4 regions of the Vibrio fluvialis genome follow, and region 4 is predicted to be linked to each of the others. Evidence: predicted binding sites of a transcription regulator. Region 4 holds the regulator's gene; each other region holds the start of a gene.

Region 1 (5,368 bases), 1.1 Mb from region 4:
CTGGTGATTCGCGGCCCGGGAGCCGGACGTGAAGTCACGGCAGGCGCGATTCAGTCGGATCTCAACCTGCTCGCAGGCCTGTTGTAAGCATGATAAAGCTCGCCAAATTGGCGAGCTTTTTGTTGTTTGTTCTACTATTAATTTCTATATCAGCACATTCGTCGAACTTGAAGGTTACAGGCAGAAAATGCGACTAACGTGCTGAGAACGTTGTTGAATTAACCTCACGATCAACATGAAAAATATTCATATTGGCAAGGTTGACATTAAAATGCATTCAAGACATTCTGTAGCCATATAGACGTCTAAACGTCAATTTTTAAGAAGTGTTCGCGTTGTGGCACGTTGCCACAGGGAGAGGAAAAATGGGTTACACGCACGCCAGTCATATTGACGCTTTAAACCAGAATATTGCTGATCTTTCAGACATCAATGTATCGTTTGAATTTTTCCCGCCGAGCACGCCACAAATGGAAGAGACCTTGTGGAACTCTGTACACCGCCTGAAAACGCTGAAACCAAAATTCGTCTCTGTGACTTACGGCGCCAACTCCGGCGAACGTGACCGTACCCACTCGATCATCAAAGCCATTAAAGATCAGACTGGCCTGATTGCAGCGCCGCACCTGACCTGTATTGATGCCAGCCGCGAAGAACTGATTCAGATTGCTGACGATTACTGGAACAACGGTATTCAGAACATCGTCGCACTGCGCGGTGACATTCCTCCGGGTGGCGGCAAACCTGACATGTACGCATCGGACTTGGTGACTTTGCTGAAATCACGTCATGACTTCGATATCTCAGTGGCAGCCTTCCCGGAAGTTCATCCGGAAGCGAAAAGCGCGCAAGCCGATCTGCTCAATCTGAAACGTAAAGTCGAGGCAGGTGCAAACCGCGCCATTACGCAGTTTTTCTTTGATGTGGAAAGCTACCTGCGTTTTCGTGACCGCTGTGTGACCGCCGGCATCGATGTTGAAATCGTACCGGGCATTCTGCCCGTCTCGAACTTTAAGCAGGCATCGCGTTTTGCTGCGCAGAACAACGTTAAGGTGCCGAGCTGGATGGCGAAACAATTTGATGGGCTTGACGACGATCCTGTGACCCGTCAGCTCGTGGGCGCCAGCCAAGCAATTGACATGGTGCGCATCCTGTCGCGTGAAGGCGTGAAAGATTTCCACTTCTACACACTTAACCGTGCCGAAATGACTTACGCGCTATGCCACACGCTGGGCGTTCGTCCAAGCCTGTAAGCGAATGTGAGAAACAAAAAAACGCCGACAACCGTCGGCGTTTTTTTATAGATTCGATATCGTGGCAATCGGTGGATTATTCCACGTCGTCCATTTTACCCAGCAGATTGCGAATACGCTCTTGCCATGCCGTGTGTTCTTGTTGAATTTGCTGAGCGCGCTGCTCCAGAGCTTCACGGCTGGCTTTCAGCTCGTTTGCTTCTTCAGTCAGCTTCACTTTTTCTTCTTTTAGCTCTTCAACTTCCATTTGCAGCAACGCGATTGTATCAACCGCGGTTTGGATTTTTGCTTCTAGTTGTTCTAGTACTTCAAAAGACATGGTACTTACCCTTTTTTGATTCGGTTGCGGTGAACTCACTTCACTTAATTTCCCCATTCTACTCAGCCAAGCGCAGAGAAACACTCACTATATTCGATATTTTGCGCTATTCGGTTAAAAAAACGGCGCAAATTGACCTGACGCTTACTTTGCATGCGTGAAGGGGGAAACAATGCCTGAAAACAGAGGCTATCGTAGCGAGTTTTGATCGAGTGCAAGTCTCATGGGTGTCAAAAAGCAAACGTTTCCTTTCGAATATGCTAAGATCCGCCGCAAATTGTCCCTATTACTGATCCTTGGTTTGGAGTAAGCATGAAACGCGATTTGGCAATGGCATTTTCACGCGTCACGGAAGGCGCTGCATTGGCAGGATATAAATGGCTTGGCCGCGGCGATAAAAATGCCGCAGACGGCGCTGCAGTTGAAGTGATGCGCACCTTATTAAATAAAACCGAAATCAAGGGTGAGATCGTCATCGGCGAAGGCGAGATTGACGAAGCGCCAATGCTGTACATCGGTGAACAAGTGGGCATCGGTGGCGATGAAGTCGATATTGCGGTGGACCCGATTGAAGGCACACGTATGACGGCGATGGGCCAGTCCAACGCGCTGGCCGTACTGGCGGCGGGCGAAAAAGGCAGCTTCCTCAAAGCGCCGGACATGTACATGGAAAAACTGGTAGTGGGTCCGGGTGCGAAAGGTTGCATCGACCTGCACAAACCTTTGCAGGAAAACCTGGAAAACATCGCTGCGGCGCTGGGTAAACCGCTCAGTAACCTGACTGTGATTACGCTGGCCAAACCGCGACATGATAACGAGATTGCCCAGATGCAAAAACTTGGCGTACGCGTGTTTGCGGTGCCAGATGGTGACGTGGCGGCTTCTATCCTGACCTGTATGCCAGACAGCGAAGTCGATGTGATGTACTGTGTGGGCGGCGCGCCGGAAGGGGTTGTCTCTGCGGCCGTGATTCGCGCGCTGGACGGCGACATGAATGGTCGTCTGCTGCCGCGCCATAAAGTCAAAGGCGAGACCGAAGATAACCGCATCTGGGGGGCTCGTGAGCTTGAGCGTTGTGAGCAGATGGGCGTTAAAGCCGAAGTCGTTCTGAAACTGGAAGACATGGCGCGCAGCGATAATGTCATCTTCGCCGCGACTGGCATCACCAAAGGCGATCTGCTGGAAGGCATTACCCGCCAAGGCAACATTGCCACCACCGAAACCCTGCTGATCCGCGGTCGCTGCCGTACTATTCGCCGCATCAAATCGATTCACTACCTGGAGCGTAAAGATCCGGAAGTGCGCGAAATTATTCTCTAACAACCAAAAACAAAAAAAGACCGCCAAGGCGGTCTTTTTTACGAACTGAGTTCAGGTTAGCTGTGCTTAGAACAGCTCTTCAGCCACCTGGAACAGATCTTTGCGTACTGGACGCTTCATGTTTTCAATCGCATCGATGATGTCGTGGTGAACCAGTTGTTCTTTCTGAATACCAACACAACGGCCGCCGTGACCTTCCAGCAACAGGTGAACCGCGTAGTTACCCATACGAGAAGCCAGAACGCGGTCAAACGCCGTTGGTTTACCACCACGCTGAATGTGGCCAAGAATCGTTGCGCGAGTCTCACGACCCGTTGCCTTTTCGATCTCTTTTGCCAACTGGTTCGCATCCATCATCAGCTCTGTCAGCGCGATAATCGCGTGTTTCTTGCCTTTCTTGATGCCGTCCTGAATGTTAGAGATCAGTTGATCCATATCCAGGCCAGTTTCTGGCGTGATGATGTATTCACAACCACCCGCAATCGCAGACATCAGAGTCAGGTCACCACAGTGACGGCCCATGATTTCTACGATAGAAATACGCTGGTGAGAAGAAGACGTGTCACGCAGACGGTCGATAGACTCGATAACCGTGTTCAGTGCAGTCAGGTAGCCGATGGTGTAATCCGTACCTGCGATGTCGTTGTCGATCGTGCCTGGCAGACCGATACATGGGTAACCCATTTCAGTCAGCTTCTTCGCACCCATGTACGAACCGTCACCACCGATCACAACCAGTGCATCAATACCGTGTGTTTTCAGGTTTTCGATCGCTTTTTCACGAACAGATTCTTCACGGAACTGCGGGAAACGCGCAGAACCCAGGAAGGTACCACCACGGTTAATTACGTCAGACACGCTTGAACGATCCAGCTGCTTGATGCGGCCTTCATACAGGCCCTGATAGCCATCGTAAATACCGAATACTTCAAGACCTGCGCCCAAGGCTGTACGAACCACGCCGCGAATTGCAGCATTCATGCCTGGGGCGTCACCGCCACTTGTCAAAATACCGATCTTCTTAATCATGCTCACCCTCGATTTTTGGGAACTTAATATAATTTTTTGGGCCGCCTGCTAACGACATTCAGACGGCAAAAGCATTCATTATCTGTGCGTTATGTTACATTTCCTAATTAGGAATACTACTGTTATTTGCACGAAATTCTGTAAGTTTTCTACTTATGTAAGAGTATTACAGTTTTAACCATCATCGTTGTTGATTCACATCAGGATCATGTTTTTTAGTCGATTGGAGAAAAGATAGCCAACGTTGCAGGCTTTTTCCTTACCACCCTTGGAATTTTTGCTTTCTCTCCGGTCCGAAGACCACAGAATACGGATCCTGATGGATTAAAACATCAGCACCCGGGAAATTTTTGCGCAGTTTGGCTTCCACCATGTCTGAGATGCGATGTGCTTCAATTAACGGGATCTTGTCATCGAGTTCCAAATGTAACTGGATGAATCTTACAGGCCCCGACATCCGGGTGCGCAGTTGATGCACGCCCATAACCCCTTCCACCGACAGTGACAAGGTACGGATCTGCATCAGTTCGTCGTCCGGCAGTTTGCGATCCAGTAGCGTTTGTACTGCGCTGTGTGCCATGCGATACGCGCTGTAAAGAATATAGATGCCAATCCCGACCGCAAACACCGCGTCCGCCTGTGTTATACCAAACCAGCTCAGACCTAACGCCACCATGATCGCCGCGTTCATGAACAGATCTGACTGATAATGCAGTGAGTCTGCCGCAATCGCCTGACTGCCGGTTTTCTTCACCACCTGACGCTGGAACATCACCAACGCAAACGTCACCACCATGGCAAATCCACTGACGTAAATGCCGAGTTCCGGCGATTGTAGTTCATGCGGGCGGAAGAAGCGGTCAATACCGTTCAGAATCAAGAAACAGGCCGAGCCCGAAATAAACATCGCCTGCGCCAGAGCGGCCAACGACTCCGCCTTGCCATGGCCAAAGGTGTGCTCCCGGTCTGCCGGTTGGAGCGAATAGCGCACCACAATCAAGTTGACTACCGACGCGGCGATGTCGAGCAGCGAGTCGATAAGAGACGCCAGCAAGCTGACTGAGCCGGTCACCCACCAGGCAGCAATTTTGATGATCAGCAGCAACGTCGCAACCGTGGTTGCCGTCCATGCTGCGAGAGTAACCAGTCTGGCGTATTCCTGTTTCATAGTATGATATCCAAGCAAATCAATGGCGTAATTATACGCAAAAGCCTGTTTAATGTGCGTTAAATCTCATCGAACATCCGGTAACAAAACGCAAAAAAGGCAGCCTAAGCTGCCTTGAATGAGAGTCGGAATTATTCACCTGCTGGTGGCGCTGGCGGCATCATGTTCTGACCTTTTGATCCTTTGCCGCCATGATGACCTTCACGTGGGCCGTTTTCCCAACATTTCGCCATGCGTTCCTGTTGCAGATTCTGGAACTGTGTTTTTTGTTCAGGGGTC
Region 2 (5,368 bases), 1.1 Mb from region 4:
GGCTCTGGAAGACGATCGCGCGCTGCTGATGGCGGGCATCAGTCACGACTTACGTACGCCGCTGACCCGCATTCGTCTGGCGACGGAAATGATGTCACCGGAAGAGAGTTATCTCGCCGAAGGCATCATCAGTGACACCGAAGAGTGCAACGAGATCATCAGTCAGTTCATGGACTATCTCAAACCCGTCAACAAACAGAGTTTTGAACAGGTTGATTTGAATGAGATTGCCAACGATGTGGCGACGTCTGAAGGTGGCTACGAGGTGCAGGTAGAAGTGAATTTGCATCCGGAACTGGTGCCGGCATTTGGCAACCCGATCGCGATTAAGCGGGCGGTGAGCAATCTGGTCGTCAATGCACTGCGCTACGGTAACGGCTGGGTCAAAGTCAGCACCGGCTTAACCGCGGATAAGAAAATGGCGTGGGTCAGTGTGGAAGATAACGGCCCGGGCATCGAGCCGTCGCAGGTCAACAAGCTGTTTGAACCCTTCACCCGTGGTGACACCGCGCGCGGCAGTGAAGGTACCGGGCTGGGGCTGGCGATTGTCAAACGTATCATCAGCCAGCATCACGGCTCGGTGGCGGTGAATAACCGCAGTGATGGCGGCCTGAAAGCGCAAATCAGCTTTCCGACCCGCTAGTTTTTTCCAGCACTGAGACAACGGAAAAGCTCGCCAAATGGCGAGCTTTTTTATGATTTGCAGTCAGGATGCGCGATTACGAATCCAGTGCCTCTTCGCGCGCTTCTTCGCGAGGAGCATGTGTTTCTGGCAGCAGCAGGTTAAGCAGAATAGCGGTAATTCCGCCGGCTGCGACACCAGATGAGAAGATGCTCTTAATGAAGTCCGGCATAAATTGCAGGATTTCCGGTTTCTGGGCGATACCCAGGCCCATCGAGAACGACAGCGCCATGATCAGAATCGCGCGGCGATCGAGGTCGACGCGGGAAATGATGCGTACACCCGCCGCAGCGATGGTACCGAACATCACGATGGTCGCGCCGCCCAAAACAGGTTCAGGAATCAGCTGGACAAAGCTCGCCACACCCGGGAACAGGCCAAGCAGAACCAGCATGCCGGAAATGAAGTAGCCCACGTAGCGGCTTGCAACACCAGTCAGCATGATCACACCGTTGTTCTGGCTGAAGGTAGAGTTCGGAAAGCTGTTGAACACCGCTGCCAGCGCCGAGTTGATGCCATCTGCCAGTACGCCGCCTTTGATACGTTTCATGTATACCGGGCCTTTGACCGGCTCGCCAGACACTTCTGAGGTTGCCGTGATGTCGCCGATTGCTTCCAGCGCAGTGATGAGGAAAATCAGTACCAGAGGAATAAACAGCGACCAGTCAAAACTCAGGCCGTATTGCATCGGAATGGGCAGTGCAATCACGGCGGTATCGCCCAGCTGGCTGGTGTCGATCATACCCATCAAGTACGCCATCACATAACCCACCAGCATCGCAATGACGATAGAAGCGACGCGCACATAGGGATTGTGTGAGCGGTTAAGAATCACGATGATTGCCAGCACTGTACCTGCCAGCGCCAGTTTATCCAGGCTTCCGAAGGTACCATCACCCAGCGCCGCGTAGCCGCCGCCCATGGATACCAGACCCACTTGTACCAGCGTCAGGCCAATCAGCGTCACGACAATCCCGGAGACCAGAGGGGTGATGATGCGCTGGGCAAACTCCAGCACGCGCGACAGCAGAATTTCAGCAAAAGAGGCCAGCAGAATAGTACCGAAAATAGCCGCCATCATGGTTGAGATGTCAGCGCCACCCGCTTTGAGCGCCAGTCCTGCACCGATAATCGGACCAAGGAAGTTAAAACTGGTCCCCTGAATCGACAGCAGACCGGAACCAATCGGGCCGATGGTACGAATCTGGATAAACGATGACAAACCAGAAGCAAACAGCGACATGCTGATGATGGTGTTGGTCTGATCGGCTGGTACGCCCAGCGACTGACAAATGATCAAAGACGGGGTGATTACGGCAACAAACATCGCCAGCAGGTGCTGCAGAGCGGCAAAGAACGTTTGTGGCAGCGGCGGACGGTCATTGAGCTGGTAAACCAGATCGGATTTACGCGTGTTTTGGGTTGTCATGGCAGTTTCCTAATGTGTTATGTCACTTCGCCTGCGCTGAGTGGGCAGTGGAAGCGGAACGCGGACGTTATCTGTGATTGCTGTTAATCAGGTCCGGTTCAGGATGTGGGGATGCACCCCAAGGTAAACGTTTGCGTTTACTCGATTTTGGCGGCGATTATAGAGGTTTTACTCAGAAAGGCAAACGTTTGCTATGGCGTGGAGATAAGTGATTGATCGCGGTCAATCGGCGCGAGTTCGCGCCTGTTCTATTGTCGACAGTGAGAGTTAGGCTTTGGCGTAAACGTCGCGTTCACCCAGCCAGCGGTCGATAATGGCCAGCGCACTGTCCGGGTAATGGTCGTGAATGTGGCGCGCGATGCGTTGTACTTCAGGGATCAGGCGTTGATCGCGCACCAGATCGGCGATTTTGAAATCGGCTAGGCCAGTCTGTTTGGTACCGAGCAGTTCACCCGGGCCGCGGATTTCCAGATCGCGCTGCGCAATCACAAAGCCGTCGTTGCTCTCGCGCAGCACGCCGAGACGCTTCTGCGCTGTTTTTGACAGCGGTGCATGATAGAGCAGCACGCAGTGACTCGCCACGGAGCCACGGCCAACCCGGCCGCGTAGCTGGTGCAACTGGGCCAGACCAAGACGCTCCGGGTTTTCGATGATCATCAGGCTGGAGTTGGGGACATCCACCCCGACTTCAATCACGGTAGTGGCGACCAATAAATGCAGCTGATTGTCTTTAAACGCCTGCATCACGGCCTGCTTTTCCGCCGGCTTCATACGTCCGTGCACCAGACCAATTTTGACCTCCGGCAGTTTGCGCTGCAGCTCTTCGGCGGTCTCGGCCGCCGCTTGTGCTTCGAGCACTTCCGACTCATCAATCAGTGTACAGACCCAATAGGCTTGTTTGCCTTCGGTCAGACATGCATGGCGTACGCGCTCAATGATGTCGTCACGCTTGGTATCCGGAATTGCCACGGTTTGAATCGGAGTACGCCCTGGCGGCAATTCATCAATCACGGAGGTCTCTAAATCAGCGTAGGCGGTCATCGCCAGCGTGCGCGGAATCGGCGTTGCGGTCATGATCAACTGATGCGGGTAGGCACCCTGTTTGGCGCCTTTTTCACGCAGTTCCAGACGCTGGTGGACACCAAAGCGGTGCTGCTCATCAATGATCACCAGCGCCAAATGGTCAAACACCACGTGCTCTTGAAACAGGGCGTGAGTGCCGACCACCATTTTGACTTCGCCGCTGGCAATGCGCGCCAGTTCGGCTTCTTTGGCTTTACCTTTCAGTTTGCCTGCCAGCCAGCCGACCTGAATACCCATGCTTTCAAACCAGTTGGCAAAGTTGATCGCATGTTGCTCAGCCAGGAGTTCGGTCGGCGCCATCAGTGCGACCTGATAACCGTGTTCGATCGCCCGCACCGCAGCCAGTGCGGCCACCAGCGTTTTGCCTGAACCCACATCGCCCTGTACCAAGCGCATCATCGGATGCGGTTTGGCGAGATCGGCTTCGATTTCACGCGCCACACGTGCTTGCGCATTGGTCGGAGAAAAAGGTAACTGTGCCAGCAACTGCTGTTTTAGCTGCTGAGTTTCTGGCAGCGGCAGCGCGATGTCCTGCTGACCTTTGCTGCGTACGGCGAGCATCGACAGATTCTGCGCCAGCAGCTCCTCCATGATCAGGCGAATCTGCGCCGGATGACGGCCTTCGTCAAACAGGCTCAGATCGATGTCCGCTGACGGGCGATGAATGGTGTGCAGCGCTTGGGCGAGAGTGATTTGGTGGTCATACAGGCCTGAGGGCAATAGCTCCTGCACGGCGGCTTTGTCGAGCAAGGCCAGTGCTTGATCGGTCAGGTTACGCAGCGTGATCTGGCGCAGGCCATCGGTGGTCGGATAGACCGGAGTCAGGTTGGGTTCGACATCGGGGCTTTGCGCCGGGGCGAAAAATTTGTAATCCGGGTGGATGATTTCCAGCCCACCATTACCGCGCTTAATTTCACCGTAAGCGTGCACTAACTTACCGTCGGCGAAGTTGTTCTTCATACCGGCGGTAAAGTTGAAAAAACGCAGCGTCAGTGTCCCGTTGTCGTCACTGATTTTAACCGTCAGCATTTTGCGGCGGCCAAAGGTGGTGTCGACCGCCATCACTTTGCCCTGCACCGCAGCCCACAGGCCCGGGTGCAGTTTGATAATCGGGTAGATACGGGTGCGATCTTCATAGCGCAGCGGCAGATGAAACAGCAAGTCCTGAACGCTGTTCAAACCAATTTTTTCCAGCTTCTCGGCCACCTTGGCACCGACGCCGGAGAGTGAACTTAACGGAATTGCTGAAAGAAGCTGCGACATAGATTCAACCACGTAACCAATTGACTGGGTAACTATTCAAACACTGAGCTGTCTATTTGTACAGGGGTAATTCGGCCCGGTAGGCCAATTACGCGCTCTGCATCGCTTTCCACCACGCCTCGTCGGCCACGATCTGGCCTTCGTCATCCAGCTGTGGGTAGTCAAGCTTCTTGCGCTTGGCGACTTTCGCCAGCACCGGATGGCCGCGTTCAAACAGAATACGGTTGATGGTTTCTGCGGGCAGCGGACTTTCGTCGCGCTCATACATGCCCGCTTGCTGACGTTGGCGCTGCGCTTCATACAGAATCAGCGCGCCAGCCACCGAGACATTGAGTGATTGCACCATGCCGACCATCGGGATCACGATGTCTTTATCTGCCAGGGCCAGCGCTTGTTTGGAAATGCCCACTTTTTCACTGCCGAGAATGATGGCTGTTGGTTTGGTGTAGTCGATGTCACGAAAATCAACCGCATCGTCCGACAGATTGGTCACCAGGACCTGCATGCCCTGATCTTTGAGGTGTTGAATCGCTTCCAGTGTGCTGTCGTGCGTTTGCAGTTCAACCCAGTTACGGGCACCAGCGGAAGTGTGGGTCAGGGTGCGCATCTGTTCATTCGGCCAGATGGCGTGAATTTTGTGCAGACCGACCGCATCGGCAGTACGAATGACCGCGGAGACGTTATTGGGTTTGTGCACCTCTTCCAGACAGACGGTTAAGTCGGTTTGGCGGGCTTTTAAGACTTCCTGAATTCGGGAATAACGGTCTAAGTTCATGGTTAGGACTCTGAAGTTTTTACCTTTATACCCAAACGACTTCAAAGGGGGTCACTAAGGTGACGACGGGTGAAGTCGTTTGAACATAATCGAAAATAAAAAAGCCCTTGATAGGTGGCTATCAAGGGCAGTTCAA
Region 3 (5,368 bases), 500 kb from region 4:
TTGCACACTCGACGAAACGTCCCATGTTGTGGTTTACCCTGTGCAAGATCGCGCCAAAAGTTCTGATATGAGGTGGATGACGTCAACTGTTTATCGCAAAACATGCGATGATGCTGGCCCTGCACTTCTTCGAGCGTATAACCCATCGCGCTGAGAAATTGTTCATTTGCGGTCAGAATTCGGCCATCACTGGAAAATTCAATGTACGGCACATTATGTTTGATGGCATTGAGTACCATGCTGGCAGAGCGCATAGCCTCGAGTTGAGCGTTATTGTCTTGTTCTTGTTTACGGCGGCTAAAAAGAAACATACTAGGACCTCATGGTATTACTGGCCGGCTCGATAAAATCGGAATGTTTGAGATAATGCGCAGCATTCTTGGCGTGCCGCTTATTTTTCAACCTAGCGAAAAGGTGCCGTATCGTACAGCAAATCGGCACCTTTGCAATCCCTGATTAGACCATTTACTCCATTGGCAACAGAATGGATCAGCTCTCAATCAACCACACTTCTTCTGCAAAGCGACTGAGCCCTTTTTGAGCGCGTTTGGGATGCTGTGCATTCGCTTCGTCGCGCACCAAGCGGCGAACCGAAAATCCGTGAAACAGACGCTGGATCTCCGCTTCTCCAACACTAAATGGAGGACCACTTAACTCTTGCTGATCGTAATCAAGTGTCACCAGAAGAATGCGGGCACCTGGGTTAAGCAACTGCTTCAAGCGCTCCACATAATCAGCCCGCATCTCTTCAGGCAATGCAATCAGTGCCGCACGATCGTACACAATATCGACGGTCTGCAGTGGCGCGGTAAAATAATCCCCGGTGTAAATTGACAGCTCATCAAACTGATACAGCTCATGCAAACTACTAATCTGCGTTACTGTTGGAGTATAGAAGTGTTCAGCAAAAAAGGCGCGCACGGCAATCGGACTGAGCTCAACTCCCTGAACATCATTGTGTTTCTCTGCTAACCAAACGAGATCTTCGCTTTTACCACACAGCGGCACAAATACTCTGTCTTCGCGTTTTGGCTGAGTTGCGTGCCAGTGGTCAATCAATAATGTATTCACATCGGTCAGGTGGAAACCAATCTGGTTGGAGGCCCATTTGGCGTGCCAAAATTCTGGATCTTTCATTGTTCATCTCTGAAGTCATGTGAGCGCGCTAGGGTACCGAATTCTGCTTAAAATCGGTAGCCAGTTTTTATCACTCGGTCAGAGTTTTGTGAAATACACACTTGGTTACACTCGCAAAAGGAACTGTTTATCCTGCTAACAGTCTGAATAGTCGAGCATTGTAATGTGATGGAATACACACTCTGCACATTTGATGTTGGGATGCGATTGAGTTTTACGATTTCAACCCAACCTCTTTATTGAAGAGATTTCTTTGTTTGCACTCTGTTATGGGCCTTCTGATTGCCACTTTTGACCTAACAACGCAAGCTAAGGAGAGTGAATGAGCCTATTCCTACGAACAACGGCACTGATGCTTCTGGTTCTGAGCCGAGCGCCTGCTTTTGCGGCTGCTCTGCCATTAGACACGTCACCAAGAGAAGATCGGGGCGAGTCACAAAATCAAGTCAGTTCAAAGCTTTTCAAACACAGCCTCAGCGGCCTTTACGGCATTCAAACCACGCAAAATAGCGTTCTCCAGCCTTATCAGGATTTTGATGTACTCTACAGTAAAGCCCACCAAGCGCAGTGCGAACTGGAAACACTGTGTAAAAGTACGGCCCTGCTAACGTCCACCCAAGCCTACTTTGCCGGCGTTAAATCACAGCATCGCGCGGCAGAAAAAATTGAACTGGAGCTTAACGGTCAGCCAGAGCGCATTACCGACCTGGCCCGCGCGACCATCATTGCCAACGACGTCCCGAGTCTGGTTGATGCGTATGAGGCGCTGAGCCGCGAAGCGACCGTTCTTAAGGTGAAAAACCGCTTCAAATCTCCCGCAGACTCAGGCTATCGTGATCTGAACGTACTGGTCCAACTGCCTAAAACAGGCATCATCGCAGAAGTGCAGTTTCACCTTAAAGCGATTGCCGATGTGAAAAGCGGCCCGGAACATGATCTTTATGAGCAGATTCAGAAGATTGAGCGCAACGCAGGACGCGAACAGCGAGCACTCAATGATTGGGAAGTCGCGAAGATTAAGCAGATTCGTCGCGAGTCGCAAAACCTTTACCAGCAGGCTTGGCAGCCTTACATCACCACACACATCCAGGCAGCATAAGCCAAATATGAAAAGACCACGCGAAAGCGTGGTCTAATGCTCGGTCTTTTTACGACTTTTTAATGTTCTCGACTCGGGCTTTTAGTTTTTGCCCTGGGCGGAACGTTACGACACGTCGAGCGGTGATAGGAATATCTTCACCCGTTTTTGGATTTCGACCCGGACGCTCGTTTTTGTCTCGCAGATCAAAATTACCAAAACCGGAGAGTTTTACCTGTTCGCCACCTTCGAGTGCTTTACGAATTTCTTCAAAAAACACTTCAACCGTTTCCTTGGCATCCCGTTTACTAAACCCTAGTTTTTCAAACAGGTTCTCAGCCAAATCGGCCTTTGTGAGCGCCATAAAACTTCCCTCAAAGCTATGTTAAACCTTGCTGCGCAGTGACAGCACCAAAGCAATTTTTGCTTAGCCAATCAACGACATATCGGCTTTACCTGAAAAGTGTATGCCAAGCTTATGATTTTCGCCAACTTTTTTATTGAGACTAAACAAAGTCTAACGGTAAAAAGAGGCGCATATCCCGCGCTTAGAAGCAAAATTTGTCTTCATATTAAAAGAAAAACTACTGACATTTTAGTTACTTATACCACTTTCTTTAAAATACTCAGAGGTTCTCTCTAATTACAGCGTAGGAAAAATTTTTCGTTACGCCAAAAAAATTTTTTAAATTTATCTGTAAATCAGGCGGTTGCTCAGGATACATGCCAAACTTGTCACTTCATAGCAAAATTGCAGGCGTAAAAAAAGCAGGCTCTCAAGCCTGCTTTTTCACACTCAATGACAACAATCAGTCGCGCAGTGTTGCGCCAAATTTCGCTGATACGTGAGCAACAATCGCTTCAACCGCACCGGCGATATCGGCATCTTCCAGCGTGCGTTCTGCGGATTGCAGAGTCAGGGCAATTGCCAGGCTCTTCTTACCATCTTCAACGCCTTTACCAACGTAAACGTCGAACAGTTTAGCGTCTTTCAGGAACTCGCCGCCCTGCTCCAGACACGCGTTAACGATGTCACCAGACGCCACTGCGTCGTCCACTACAACCGCGATATCACGACGGTTTGAAGGGAACTTAGACAGCGCGACCGCTTCAGGAATCACTTTGGTATTGATTGCCGACCATTCGATTTCAAACACGATAGTACGACCGTTCAGACCAAATTTACGTTCAAGCTCAGGGTGAACCGTACCGATCACACCAATCTCTTTGCCGTCCAGAACAATCGCTGCTGACTGGCCAGGGTGTAGCGCTGGATGTTTCGCCGCCGCGAAGCTGTACGCTTTGCCGTTGGCCGTCAGTTCCAGAATCGCTTCGACATCACCTTTCAGGTCGAAGAAATCCACCGTTGCTGTTTCCAGGTTCCAGTGCTCTTCACCGCGAGTACCAGAAATCACACCCGCCAGGATTGGCTCTTGACGCATGCCGTTTTCAGCCGCTTGATCCGGAATGAAACGCAGACCTTGTTCGAACAGACGAACTCGTGGTTGCTGACGTTTTTGGTTATGAACCACCGTGTTCAGCAGACCTTGAATCAGGCTCAAACGCATAGCAGACATATCTGCAGAGATTGGGTTTGGCAGAATCAAAGGCTCAACATCTGGCACGATCAGTTTTTGCTGCTCTGGTTCAACGAAGCTGTATGTAATCGCTTCGTGGTAACCACGGTCAACCAGCAGATCACGAACGCGTTTCAGAGGCAGGTTCGCTTCTTTGTGCAGGTTCATGTTCAGCGCAGCCGCTGGCGCCTGGTTTGGAATGTTGTCGTAACCGTAGATACGGCCCACTTCTTCCACCAGATCCTGCTCGATTGCGATGTCAAAACGCCAGGTTGGCGCTGTCGCTGTCCAGCCTTCCGCAGTGGTTTCAACGGTCATACCCAGACGTTGCAGGATTTCAACCACGTCCGCATCCGCGATGTGGTGACCCAGCAGGTTGTCCAGTTTAGTGCGACGCAAAGCCACGGTGTTCGGTTTTGGCAGATCGGCATCAGATTCAGCCGCAACCACTGGCGCAACTTCACCACCACAGATGTCGATCAGAAGCTGAGTTGCACGTTCCATCGCAGCAAATTGCAGTGCGTAGTCCACACCACGTTCAAAACGCATTGAAGAATCGGTGTGCAGACCGTAGCTGCGTGCGCGGCCACGGATATGATCCGGAGCGAAGAATGCACATTCTAGCAGCACATCTTTGGTTTCAGTGCTCACGCCCGAGTGCTCGCCACCAAAGATACCCGCAATCGCCAGCGCTTTGTTGTGGTCTGCAATGATCAGTGTGTCGGCGTTCAGTTCTGCTTCGCTGCCATCCAACAGGGTCAATTTCTCGCCCTGCTCTGCCAGGCGCACCACAATACCACCGTCGATCTTCGCCAGATCAAACGCGTGCATTGGTTGGCCTTGTTCCAGCATCACATAGTTCGTGATGTCGACAACCGGGTCGATAGAACGAATACCACAGCGACGCAGCTTCTCTTGCATCCAAAGTGGAGTTTGTGCCTGAACGTTCACGTTCTTAACAATACGACCCAAGTAGCGAGGACACGCCGCTGGCGCTTTGACTTCAATAGAAAGGGTGGCATCGATTGCCGGTGCAACTGGTGCAACCGAAGGCTCAGCCACATCGGCACGGTTAAGTACGCCCACTTCACGAGCCATACCACGCAGGCTGAAACAGTCCGCGCGGTTTGACGTCAGGTCTACATCAATAGTGACGTCATCCAGAGCCAGGAATTCACGGAAATCCGTACCGATAACGGCATCTTCCGCCAGCTCCATGATGCCGCTTGATTCAACATCAATACCCAGTTCAGAGAATGAACACAGCATGCCGTGAGAAGGCTGGCCACGTAGCTTCGCTTTCTTGATTTTGAAATCGCCTGGCAAAACAGCGCCAACCGTCGCAACCGCGACTTTCAGGCCCTGACGGCAGTTTGGCGCGCCACACACGATGTCGAGCAGTTCTTCTTCGCCCACATCCACTTTTGTCACACGCAGTTTGTCTGCATCTGGGTGCTGACCACATTCCACAACGTGACCAACTTTAACGCCAGTAAAAGTACCCGCTACAGGAAGGACATCGTCAACTTCCAGGCCGGCCATAGTAATTTGGTGAGTAAGCTCGCCAGTGGTAACC
Region 4 (5,368 bases):
ATATTGAGAATACGCTCGCGGCTGAGCACCTGATTAGGGTACGCCGACAAAGCAACCAACAGCTCATACTCCGCCTTCGTTAAACGCACAGGTTCGCCATTACGAGTTAATGAACGGCGCTGGATATCAAACGTCCATTCGCCAAAACGCACGAGCTTGTCGTCGTCCGGCTCGAGTTCGTGATTGCAGTGGCAAGCAGTGGAAATACGCCACAATAAATTTTTCACGCGAACCAACAGCTCACGTAGTTCAAGCGGTTTGGTGACATAATCGTCAGCACCCATTTCGAGGCCAATAATTCTGTCGATGCTATCCGTGCGTCCAGTAACCAGAATGATTCCAATATCTGATTGCCCGCGAAGTTCTCGCGTCAGTAACAAACCATCTTCACCTGGCAAGTTGATGTCCAGCATCACCAGGTCAATGTCATGTTCACTGAGCGCCTGACGCATCTCTACCCCATTTTCAGCCTCTGTTACCTGATAACCCTCTTTCTGAAAGTAACCAGCCAGCTTACTGCGGGTAACGATGTCGTCTTCAACAACTAGTATGTGATAGCTCATTGACACCACTTTATGCTCATTCGAAATACTCCGTAATTCTATTCATAAACAGTCATAATTCTAGTCTCCAATCCAAAAACCTCAGGGTTTATTGATTCAAAGCAATCTCTGAGCAAGCTATTAATTTGCTGACGTATTTGTTCATATTTTTTCATGGTTTGCGTTATTGCTATTCATGTTTATTGTTTAGACTTATAGGGAGAAAGTATCCGGAGTCTAACCATGCAAGAAGTAAAAGCATTTAACGAAAAGCGCGCCGAAATTTATTGGTGGTTGTCGAGTTTGTTCAGTAAAGAGCTCAGTGATAAAGAGATCGAGCAATATCATTCACCCGAAATTCGTGCCTTTCTGACTGGCTTGAGTGAAAACGCCGGACTGAAAGCGGCGGTGACGCATCTGGTGGAAGCACTGAACCGCTTGCTCGACCGTGACGATGCCCGCCTTGAATTGGCGGCCGACTTTTGCGACCTGTTTTTAAAGTCAGACAAGGATTCAGCCCTGCCCTACGCCTCCGTTTACCTTGGTAAAACAGGCCTGTTGAACGATACTCCGGCACAAGAAATGGCTGACTTGATGAAACAGCACGGCGTTGCGATTCACGACTCACTGAACGAACCAGCTGATCATTTGGCTGTCGAGTTGGATTTCTTGGGACATATGATTATTCGGTCCAACGAACTGGAAAAACAGTCACATATGGAACAAGCCTTTTCTGAACAGGCCGAATTTATCCAATCTCATCTCTTGAGTTGGGTACCAACTTTCGCGACCCGTTGCCAGTCGCTTGATCAATTTGGTTTTTACGCCGCAGTCAGCGAGCTTCTGGTCGCCTTCCTGCAACTTGATCAGGCTTATTTGACTGACGAATAGTTCGCTATCATGCTCACAAATTGAAGAATATCGCGCGAACTTTGTGACGATCATTTGATCTCATCCGATGAATTTCGTTGCGAGTTCACGCGTTGCGGACTACTATATTGCCCGCAAACGATAAAATATGAATTTAAGATGCAAACCGCTGTTTTCGAGCGGTTTTTGTGTTTTTACTACTTTTAGGCTTCACTTGCAGTACAAGCCTAACCGCTGCTGAATCTGATAGCACGACGCATTTTGTTGCGCTCAGCAGTCATCGACAGGACAAACCTATGGCTACGATTAAAGACGTTGCACGCCTGGCTGGCGTTTCAACAACAACCGTATCTCACGTAATTAATAAAACTCGATTTGTTGCAGAAGCCACACAAGAAAAAGTGATGGATGCTGTTAAAGAGCTGAACTATGCACCGAGCGCTGTAGCTCGAAGCCTAAAGTGCAACACCACACGAACAATTGGTATGTTGGTCACTCAGTCCACCAACCTCTTCTTCTCCGAAGTGATCGATGGTGTGGAAAGCTACTGTTACCGTCAGGGTTACACGCTGATCCTGTGTAACACCGGTGGTATTTACGAAAAGCAACGCGACTACATCCGCATGCTGGCGGAAAAGCGCGTAGACGGTATTTTGGTTATGTGTTCTGACCTGACCGAAGAACTGCTGGAAATGTTGGAAAGCCATTCTGACATTCCTAAGGTGATCATGGATTGGGGTCCAGAGACCTCTCAGGCTGATAAGATCATCGATAACTCCGAAGAAGGGGGTTATCTGGCTACTAAATACCTGACTGACCGCGGTCATACTGATATCGCTTGCCTGAGTGGCCATTTCGTTAAAGCCGCCTGTCAGGAACGTATTGCTGGTTTCCGCCGTGCGATGGCAGAAGCAAACCTGCCTGTCCGCGAAGACTGGATTCTGGAAGGTAACTTCGAGTGTGACACCGCCGTACTGGCCGCAGATAAAATCATCGCCATGGACAAACGTCCAACCGCTGTATTCTGTTTTAACGATACAATGGCGCTTGGCTTAATGAGCCGCCTGCAACAACGTGGGATTCGTGTTCCGGAAGATATGTCGGTTATCGGTTATGACAACATTGAGCTGGCAGAGTATTTCTCTCCACCGCTAACCACTATCCACCAACCTAAACGTCGTGTGGGTAAAAACGCATTCGAAATATTACTCGAACGAATCAAAGATAAAGAGCACGATCGCCGTATCTTCGAGATGCATCCGGAGATTGTAGAGCGCGACACAGTAAAAGACTTGACAAAACAATAACTTTGCAGAAAATCAACATGTCTGAATTGTCTATTTAGATTCAAAATCAATGAATCAAGTTGCAATGGTTGGACATATATATTTGAATAACATCACATTTGCACAAGGTAAATGTGATGTTTATCCAAATTTTTGATTATCCTTTTTTTGAAGGAAATGTCACGCACAGGGCAAACCATCTGAAAAGGTGGGACGCAAAGCCTCCGGCCTAAACCCAATTCGGGTAGGTAGCGGGGTTACCGATGGCAAAAATGCATACACTAAGAAGTTGACTCCTAACTGACATACTCTCTGCATTCTTTTGCTATTTTCTCGGACCTGACTTTGGTGGCGTATTAATTAATACACCGAGACTTACAGCATGGATAAACCAATACTAAAAGATTCAATGCGGCTCTTTGAGCAATTTGGACGCGTTAAATCTCGTTCAATGTTTGGTGGCTTTGGGATTTTTGTTGATGACACAATGTTCGCATTGGTGGTTAACGACAGACTTCACATTCGCGCCGACGATGCTTCAACAGCCAAGTTCAAACAACAAGGCTACGAGCCTTATGTTTATAAAAAGCGCGGATTTCCCGTTGTAACCAAGTATTTCGCTTTGCCGGAAGACTGTTGGTTAGACACCGCAAAAATTCTGGAAGACGCGAAAGCGGCATTAGCAGTGGCCAAAGATGAGCGTGAGACTCAAGCCCAAGCGAAGCCGGATCGTCTTAAAGATCTCCCTAACCTGCGCCTTGCAACCGAACGAATGCTGAAAAAAGCCGGCATCGAAACGGTGGAAGATCTGCAGGAGAAAGGTGCCGTAGAAGCTTACAAAGCCGTTAGACAATCACATTCTTCAGATGTCGGCTTGGAGCTTCTGTGGGCACTTGAAGGCGCCATTGAGGGCAAGCACTGGTCAGTTATCCCTCAAACGCGTCGCGACGAGTTGTTACAGCGTTTGTCGTAAACCTTTTTGAGAGCAACTTCATTAAAAGCATCCGTTCACGGATGCTTTTTTCTTTGGGTGAAAGAAAATATCGCTTTTCCCTGTCTGGTTACGTATACCTTAGATAACCGTATAACGAGAAACATCGATGAGTAAGAAGTTAGTTCTAGGCTTAATTTTGCTGGCCGTGATCATTGGATTAGGGCTCACGTTCAGTCAATACCTCACTCTGGACAATGCCAAAGCTCAGCAAGCGCTGTTGTCGGACTATATCGCCGAACATTTGCTTGCTGCTGCCCTGATTTACTTTGTCAGCTACGTCTTGATTACGGCGTTCTCGATACCCGGCGCAGCCGTTGTCACATTGCTTGGAGCAGCATTGTTCGGCTTTTGGCTCAGTCTTTTGCTTGTCTCTTTCGCCAGTACCATCGGTGCAACACTAGCCTTTCTGAGCAGCCGTTATCTGCTTCGAGACTGGGTTCAACAACGATTTGGTGACAAATTGAACGCAATCAACCAAGGCGTTGAGCGTGATGGCGCGTTTTATTTGCTGTCATTACGGCTGATCCCTGTATTCCCGTTCTTTCTGATAAACCTCTTGATGGGCCTAAGTCCCATTAACGTTGCCCGCTACTATTGGGTCAGCCAGTTGGGTATGCTGCCTGGCACTGCGGTGTATCTAAACGCCGGCACACAACTGGCACAAATTGATTCATTATCCGGCATTGTCTCGCCATCGGTGTTGCTGTCATTCGCCTTACTTGGGGTGTTTCCACTGCTCATGAAATGGGTGATGAACCGGCTGGTCAGACGCTCTGCCAACACGGTACAACGATGAAAATATTCATAGCCGCCAATCCGACGGAAGCACACTTGCTGTGCGAACTGCTAAAACAAGCCAATATTGCCTGTGAGGTGCGTGGAGAAGGTTTGTTTGGTCTGCGCGGTGAGTTGCCGATGAATGATGAAACTGCGCCTTACATCTGGTTGTATGACGTGACTCAGCATGAGCGGGCGCAAGCTATCATTGAAGATTATCAAAGCCCGTCCAGCAGTTCCCGTTCAACACCATGGCAGTGTGCACATTGTGGTGAGCTTAATGAACGTCAGTTTGCCGTATGCTGGAATTGCGGAAAAGCCGATGACTTGGCAGATTAAGAGCGAATCTGCTGCTGAATAAACTCAATAGACACCTGATTAAAGACATCGGGCTGCTCTACGTTGCAGACGTGGCCACAATCAGGAATTTCATGCAGTTCACTCTGCTGGTGAGCAGCGACCATTTCTTTGACCGGTTGGATAAACATGTAGTCCCGCTCGCCCATCAGATACAGCGTCGGGATTGCCAGCTCACGCTCCTTGAAGTAACGCATCAACGGATTCACTTCCGCTGTCAGGGTATACCAGCGTTTGAATTCTTTCTGGCACAATTTACGCGCTTCATGGATAAAAAGATGGCGGGACTCTTTCTGACTGCGTTGTGGCATCACAATATAGGCAAATAGGCGATACAGCCACATGTAAGGGATAAAGTGCTGACTGAAATGGCCAAGTTTCACTAATACCTGTGAGCGGATGTTAAGCCGAGTAATCGCTCCACCAAGCACCATCGAGCGTACGCGCCCGGCAGATATCTCAGCCACATTCCGCACAATAATGGTACCCAGCGACATACCCACAAAATGAGCCGAGTGAATTTTCAGGTGATCGAGAACCCG

Evidence for each region. Region 4 encodes PurR, which represses purine synthesis genes. Its sites were predicted from a motif close to TNANGNAAACGTTTNCNTNA; they were not measured.
Region 1: a site for PurR is predicted at 1,806-1,825, ahead of glpX (class II fructose-bisphosphatase). Genes of this name have one in related genera too.
Region 2: a site for PurR is predicted at 2,231-2,250, ahead of DYA43_RS00270 (uracil-xanthine permease family protein). Genes of this name have one in related genera too.
Region 3: a site for PurR is predicted at 2,766-2,785, ahead of ihfA (integration host factor subunit alpha). Genes of this name have one in related genera too.

What each region holds. Positions count from the first base shown of each region.
Region 1 is NZ_UHIP01000001.1:89,674-95,041, reverse strand. It holds gene DYA43_RS00435 (bifunctional aspartate kinase/homoserine dehydrogenase II) at 1-87, shown strand, start outside; gene metF (methylenetetrahydrofolate reductase) at 366-1,253, shown strand; gene zapB (cell division protein ZapB) at 1,330-1,572, opposite strand; gene glpX (class II fructose-bisphosphatase) at 1,885-2,892, shown strand; gene pfkA (6-phosphofructokinase) at 2,959-3,921, opposite strand; gene fieF (CDF family cation-efflux transporter FieF) at 4,181-5,089, opposite strand; gene DYA43_RS00405 (CpxP family protein) at 5,221-5,368, opposite strand, start outside.
Region 2 is NZ_UHIP01000001.1:54,400-59,767, forward strand. It holds gene envZ (two-component system sensor histidine kinase EnvZ) at 1-643, shown strand, start outside; gene DYA43_RS00270 (uracil-xanthine permease family protein) at 720-2,111, opposite strand; gene recG (ATP-dependent DNA helicase RecG) at 2,379-4,457, opposite strand; gene trmH (tRNA (guanosine(18)-2'-O)-methyltransferase TrmH) at 4,546-5,232, opposite strand.
Region 3 is NZ_UHIP01000001.1:1,701,438-1,706,805, forward strand. It holds partial or broken gene DYA43_RS23240 (PAS domain-containing protein) at 1-311, opposite strand, end outside; gene DYA43_RS08035 (thiopurine S-methyltransferase) at 490-1,137, opposite strand; gene DYA43_RS08040 (nucleotidyltransferase family protein) at 1,460-2,236, shown strand; gene ihfA (integration host factor subunit alpha) at 2,286-2,579, opposite strand; gene pheT (phenylalanine--tRNA ligase subunit beta) at 3,025-5,368, opposite strand, start outside.
Region 4 is NZ_UHIP01000001.1:1,199,436-1,204,803, reverse strand. It holds gene torR (two-component system response regulator TorR) at 1-563, opposite strand, end outside; gene torD (molecular chaperone TorD) at 786-1,433, shown strand; gene purR (HTH-type transcriptional repressor PurR) at 1,709-2,719, shown strand; cyclic di-GMP riboswitch class I at 2,879-2,963, shown strand; gene DYA43_RS05750 (TfoX/Sxy family DNA transformation protein) at 3,081-3,671, shown strand; gene DYA43_RS05745 (TVP38/TMEM64 family protein) at 3,799-4,488, shown strand; gene DYA43_RS05740 (putative signal transducing protein) at 4,485-4,808, shown strand; gene DYA43_RS05735 (alpha/beta fold hydrolase) at 4,805-5,368, opposite strand, start outside.